DNA from 3 places in the Colwellia sp. BRX9-1 genome. Region 1 is predicted to be linked to each of the others. Evidence: predicted binding sites of a transcription regulator. Region 1 holds the regulator's gene; each other region holds the start of a gene.
What was found. Region 1 encodes sigma-54, which starts transcription at its own class of promoters, with help from an activator protein. Its sites were predicted from a motif close to GTTGGCACGNNNNTNGNNT; they were not measured.
Positions count from the first base shown of each region.

Region 2: the regulator sigma-54 is predicted to act here: its motif matches at 1,077-1,095, upstream of H4J76_RS12395 (PEP-CTERM sorting domain-containing protein).
Region 3: the regulator sigma-54 is predicted to act here: its motif matches at 596-614, upstream of H4J76_RS01905 (CmpA/NrtA family ABC transporter substrate-binding protein).

Region 1 covers NZ_JACGVM010000001.1:175,444-177,723, forward strand. The annotation lists gene ptsN (PTS IIA-like nitrogen regulatory protein PtsN) at 1-168, opposite strand, end outside; gene hpf (ribosome hibernation promoting factor) at 214-501, opposite strand; gene H4J76_RS00850 (RNA polymerase factor sigma-54) at 525-2,033, opposite strand; gene lptB (LPS export ABC transporter ATP-binding protein) at 2,113-2,280, opposite strand, start outside.
Region 2 covers NZ_JACGVM010000012.1:93,815-96,094, forward strand. The annotation lists gene H4J76_RS12395 (PEP-CTERM sorting domain-containing protein) at 43-1,020, opposite strand; gene prsT (XrtA/PEP-CTERM system TPR-repeat protein PrsT) at 1,175-2,280, opposite strand, start outside.
Region 3 covers NZ_JACGVM010000001.1:401,535-403,814, reverse strand. The annotation lists gene H4J76_RS01910 (CmpA/NrtA family ABC transporter substrate-binding protein) at 1-458, shown strand, start outside; gene H4J76_RS01905 (CmpA/NrtA family ABC transporter substrate-binding protein) at 860-2,206, shown strand.

The sequences.
Region 1 (2,280 bases):
AGAGCCAACTTTTTCACGCGCCATTAAGCTTTCGAATAATTGATGAGTATCAATATTATCGAATTTTTTTGCCGCAGTTTCGCTAATTATTTCAAGGAGTTTTTTTTTGCTTGTACCCTTAATCGCACACAGGGTGCAATCAAGGGTAAGGATATCTTGCAACTTCATTATACTACTTAGATTCTTTGGTGAGTGAACAGGCGATAAACAGCATTAATGCTGATTCGTTTTACCTTTGTACTTCAATATTTGCCGGTCAAGCTTAACAACAAGACTATCAATAGAGGCATACATGTCAGCATTTTCAGCTTTTGCATGTAAATCAGAGCCACTAACGTGAACAGTCGCTTCAGCAATTTGATTTGATTTTTCAACGGTGAGAACAACATGAACATTATTGATATGATCAAAATGTCGGCTTAATTTTGCCATCTTAGTCGTGACGTTTTCTCGTAAAGCTTCGGTAATGTCAACATGGTGGCCAGAAAGATTAATTTGCATAAGCTTAATTCCTCATCTTTTCGTTAAAGTAAACTTTTTCGTTGGTTAGAAGGTGGAATAGAAAGTGACTCTCGATATTTTGCTATGGTACGTCGAGCTACATTTATCCCTTGATCGGCTAATAAATCAGCCATTTTACTATCACTAAGTGGTTTTGCTGGGATTTCGGCAGCAACAAATTTTTTGATTAATGCACGAATAGCTGTTGATGAACATTCGCCACCGCTTTCGGTGCCAACATGGCTTGAGAAGAAAAACTTCAGTTCGAAAATTCCACGTGGCGTATGCATATACTTTTGTGTCGTCACTCGTGAAATGGTTGATTCATGCATATCGACAGCTTCGGCAATATCATTTAAAACCATTGGACGCATGGCTTCATTACCATGTTCAAAAAAGCCAATTTGACGTTGTACAATACAGTTTGACACTTTTAATAAGGTATCATTACGGCTTTCTAAGCTTTTAATAAACCATTTAGCTTCTTGTAAATTTGAGCGAATAAATTGTGTGTCCGCTGTCGACTTCATCGAACGTGACATCGAAGCATATTGCTGATTCACCGAAAGTTTTGGCGCAGTATCAGGGTTTAATTCGACCACCCAACGGCCATTTTTCTTTTCAACAGACACATCAGGAATAACATACTGATCGTCACTCTTCATCACACTATCGCCGGGTCTAGGATCAAGTGATTGAATAAGACGCACCACTTCGCGCAGTTGCTCTTCTTTCAGTCGAGTTTTACGCATTAATGTACGATAGTCTCGGCTACCCAGCAGATTAATATGGTCACGCAAAACTAACTTACTTTCTGCTAACCAAGGTGTAGCGGGGTCAAATTGATTAAGTTGAATGATTAAACATTCTGAAATAGAACGAGCAGCGACACCGACAGGATCAAAGAGGTTAATACGTTTTAGTACCACCTCAATTTCATCAAGCTCTACTCCTTCAATGGCAACACTTTCTAAAATGTCTTCACTAGATACCGTTAAGTAACCGGCGTCATCAACAGCATCAATAATTGCTGTCGCTATAGCGCGGTCTGTTTCGGTAAAAGGGCTTAATTCCATTTGCCAGCGCAAATGATCTTGAATGGAGTCTTGAGTCTCGCCTTGGTAAGTATAATCTTCTGAAGCTGGGCCTGAGCTTGAACTTGCTGCACCGGCCGTGTAGTTATCATCCCAAGTGGTATCCATGTTTAATTCTTCAGGGATATCGTTCTTGTCCATGGCTTCAGTGGTGGTGATTTCATCAATGGTAGGCGTAGCGTCTTCGCTACCATCAGAAGCAGGGGCTTCTTTAACATCACCAGTACCGGCAGTGTGAGCTTCTTCAAGGTTGTCAGTACTTTTATCTTCGGGATTATTTGAAGACTCATCCATTTCTAATAATGGATTACTTTCTAAGGCTTCCTGAATTTCTTGTTGAAGCTCTAACGTAGACAGTTGCAGCAATTTGATTGCTTGCTGCAATTGTGGCGTCATGGTTAATTGTTGTCCTATGCGGAGTTGTAGAGTAGGGCGCATTTAGGTCATTAACTTCCTATTATTTTTAATGGGATATTTTCGTTTTTTTCATACGAAGATACTATTCATTTACTGACTACTATAGCGTGAATTGTTCACCAAGGTATACATCTCTTACGTGTTGATTTGCAAGAATTTGATCTGCAGTACCTTCTGCAATAAGTTCACCATGACTAACAATATACGCATGTTCACATACATCGAGAGTTTCACGTACATTGTGATCAGTGATCAACACACCAATGCC
Region 2 (2,280 bases), on a different contig from region 1:
ATTGGAGGCCTTTTAATATATAAACTTAGTTTATATGAATAATTAAGACTGCTTACGACGTGATGCCGCTGCAAAGCCTAATAAACCTAAACCAAAGATTGCAATAGACGTTGGTTCTGTAACAGCGAAGCCATGGGCAGTTCCCGAACCACCAATAGAATATGTATCATATTCGCCATTTGTTTTAGCAAATTCGCCTGACAAACCAAAGCCAATCATATCAACAAAGGTAGTTAAGATAGGAGTATTACGAATATCTCCTGCAAGTAGGAAACCATCAGCAGCAGTACCACCTGTAACGTCCAAACCAAAAGATGAATCAGCTCTGTTCAAACCAGCAACGGCTAAATCGGCTGAACTTGCAACAACACCAAAATCAACTTGTATAAATGACAACTCTAACCATGCGTCACCATTCATTGCATTAGTTTTATTACCAACATCAAGACCTAAATCTAAATCAGGGGTATTATCAAGATAAATATTCATGCTAGCGCCAGCCAAATCAAGACCTGGAGCAGAAACAGTTGCAGATGGAGAACCTTGACTAGTGTAATAAGAAGAGGCTTCAAACGCAGCTTCATCACCACCAACGTTGATAAAATTAGTATATGTATTAAACGCATCAGTATAAGCAGAATTTGGGACATCTATTAAAGATAAACCTAAACCTTCAAATGTAAATGTCATCTCACAGCCATTACACTGAAATGAACCTGTTGCAGAGTTAGTATTCAATTCACCGTAGCCAGTAAGGCTGTAATCAGTAAGACCATTAACATCTGTAGCAGGAAGACCTCCACTAAACATAGTTGATAAGCTAGTAGCATTATTACTACTATCTTCCCACCACTGTACGAAGTCAAACGATGTTGAGAATGTGCCTTTCTTATGATCAGCATCAATATCGGTTAACTCAGTAAATGTAACTCCACCAGGTAGAGAAACTGTCCCTGCATTCGCAAAACTTGCTGTAGCTAGTATTGCTGCTGCTACCATTCCTTTATATAAATTTTTCATATCAATACCTTTATGTTGTTCGTTATATAATTACGTTTTAACTTCTACAGGTTACAATGCAATTCGCCCGCCAACTTTTCAAGTGCCTGTTTATTATATAATTAATTTACAGCCATCAGATTAAAAATATATGATTGTAAAAAAACCTGACATCTTATTTATTAACATTCGTTAATAAAGCTTTGGCTTCTTCAGTTCTATTCATTTTAAGTAAACAATCTGCCATATGCTTTATTATACCTTTATCATCTGGTGCAAGCGCATTTGCCTGTTTATAGTAACCAAGGGCTTTAGAATAGTCTTTTTGTATATAACTCACAAAGCCCAGAGTATCTATAACTTGTGGATTTTGTGGTGCCAATTCAGCTGCTTTATTTACATGTTGAATAGCTAAATCCATATCATTAGTGTTAACCGCAGCATAAGCCAAATTATTATGAATTAAATAATTATTCGGCACCTTCTTAACAAGTAGTAGATATTGCTCTTTTGCTAAAGCAAGATCTGTCGACATATATACTTGTGCCAAATTTGCTCTCACATCAATATTATCTTCTTGTTCAAGAAAATTAGTCAGTGTTGTAATAGTGCCATTAAGATTACGACTACCCGCATAGGCCATAGCTAGCATCAATACATTTTTTTTATTACTTTCTAATTTGACTAACTCTTCTAGGTAAATAATCGCCACATTAAATTTTTGTTGTGCTAAAGCAATTTGCCCACCTAATCGAGTGAATATAATGGGTTGATTATTGTCTTTAATCTTGTAACTGTTGAACTTAGTTTCAGCGAGTGCGATTTGATTGGTAAATAATAAATAATTGACTTCTAGTAATTCTAATACACCAATTGAATTAGAATTATTTAAGCCCTTTTGAATAACTTCTAGTGCTTTTTGATATTTTTTCTGCATTTCAAGTGACAAAGCATATTTAGTAATCGCTTGTATATCAGCACTATTTTTGTCTACAGCCATACTATAAGCTTTTTCAGCTTCAACAATATCTTGAGCGTCTAAATAAATGTCTCCCATCAAAATATAATGGAGGCTACTCTGCTTGTTATCGACTTTGTCTAATAACTCAATCGATTTGTCATACTCTTTAATTGCAGCATAAGATTGTGCCAAAGCAGTTGAAAGTTCAATTGACTCATCTGCGGTCCACTTAGACAAAAGGTATTCTTGTACTTTTAATTCTTTATCTTTTGATAAAGTAATCAAATTACTTAATGCACCACCGTGCTTACTATTAATTT
Region 3 (2,280 bases), 230 kb from region 1:
CAGGTGTTACTTCTTCTGACTTATGGGAAGATTCACCTGAGAAGGTGCTTGGATTAATGTCTGATTGGCAAGTTAAGCACCCAGAAACAACATTTGCTTTAGTATCAGCTTTATATGAAGCATGCCAATGGCTTGAAAATATTCCCAATCGCTTTGAAGCAGCGAGGTTCTTGAGTCGTGCAAAGTATTTAGACACACATATCGACGTAATTGCGCCTTCATTAATGGGGAGTTGCCTAACCCTTAACAATACATCACCTCGTAAAGTAGAAAGCTATCAACAATTTTCGACATTAGGTGATCCCACATTCAATAGGCCAGCACATCATTACGGTGAAAACATTGCCAAATTAATGCAAGCGTGTGGACACATAAACAGACAACAAATAACGGATCTAGACATTACTTCGATCTACAGGGAAGATATTTATCAAGCTGTAATATATAAGAATAAGTAGAGCCTTTATTAAAATGAAGTATCTGCCTACAGGCCTATAGACACCAAAATAGTGCAAATACTTCTCACTGTTGGAGCAAAGTATTTAATCAAAAAACATAAAATAAAGTAAGCCACTGATTTTAAATACAATTAATAGGTGGCACTAATTGTGCTTTATAGTTAATAGCGTTTTCATGTTAATTCAATCAACAGCGGTTGTTTTAACGATAAAGTGAAAATTGACTCAAAACTTATTTCGTTAAAACTAATCGCACTGCAACGACGTAGTCATTATTAGTTTGGCATTGAAGCCCACAGTACTCGGATTGTATCCGAAGTACTGTGGGCTTTTTTTATTTGGAGAAAGGTATTTTGAAAACGACTTTAAAAAATGAATGTAAAAAATTATGCCGTACTGTTATTGCAGGACTATGTATTTCTGGCTCCCTACTGACTTCGTCTTTGCAAGCAGCAGAGCTAGGCTACCCAGAAAAAGAAGAACTTAAATTTGGTTTTATTAAATTAACCGATATGGCCCCTATCGCTATTGCTTATGAGAAAGGATTTTTTGAAGATGAAGGCTTATACGTCACGATTGAATCTCAAGCTAACTGGAAAGTATTACTTGATGGCGTTATAGATGGTCGATTAGACGGTGCTCACATGCTTGCTGGCCAACCCATTGCAGCAACGATTGGTTACGGGACTAAAGCTGAAATCATTACGCCTTTTTCAATGGACTTAAATGGCAATGCGATTACTGTTTCTAATGAAATTTGGAAGCAAATGAAGGTCAATATTCCTAAGCAAGCCGATGGAAGACCTGTTCATCCTATTAAAGCTGATGCCTTAAAGCCTGTTGTAGAAAAGTATCTTGATGAAGGCAAACCTTTCAACATGGGTATGGTGTTTCCAGTGTCGACACATAACTACGAGTTACGCTATTGGTTAGCGGCTGGTGATATTCATCCTGGATTTTACGCTCCTCATAAAGGTGATACATCAGGAAAGATTGACGCACAAGTGCTGTTGTCAGTAACGCCTCCTCCACAAATGCCAGCCACAATGGAAGCCGGCACTATTTATGGTTATTGTGTAGGTGAACCTTGGAACCAACAAGCCGTATTTAAAGGCATTGGTGTGCCGGTCGTTACCGATTATGAAATTTGGAAGAACAACCCGGAAAAAGTATTTGGTATTACTAAAGCCTTTGCTGACAAATACCCAAATACCACCATTCGTTTAACACGCGCATTGATTCGTGCCGCTAAATGGTTAGACGAAAACAATAATGCTAACCGTCCAGAAGCAGTGAAAATTTTATCTCAATCGAACTATGTTGGTGCTGATTACGACGTTATCGCAAACAGCATGACAGGGACTTTCGAGTACGAAAAAGGCGATGTGCGTTCAGTACCTGACTTCAACGTATTCTTTCGCTACAACGCCACTTATCCTTACTACTCTGATGCTATTTGGTATTTAACACAAATGCGTCGTTGGGGACAAATTAGCGATGACAAACCTGATAGTTGGTACAAAGATATTGCCGCACAAGTTTATCGTCCTGATATTTACATGGCTGCAGCGCAATCATTAGTTGATGACAAGTTATTGTCTAAAAGCGACTTTTCAGACTTAGTCGGTGAAGACGGTTTCCGTGCTCCTCAAAAACACTTTATTGACAACATTGTTTATGACGGTACTCAACCAAACGCCTATATAAACAAGTTTAAAATTGGCCTAAAAGCCGGTGACAAACTTTAGAACCTTGTCGTATTTTAGCCAGTACTTTACTGAGTAGTTATGCGCTGTCCATTAACTGGCAGCGCATAAAGGAG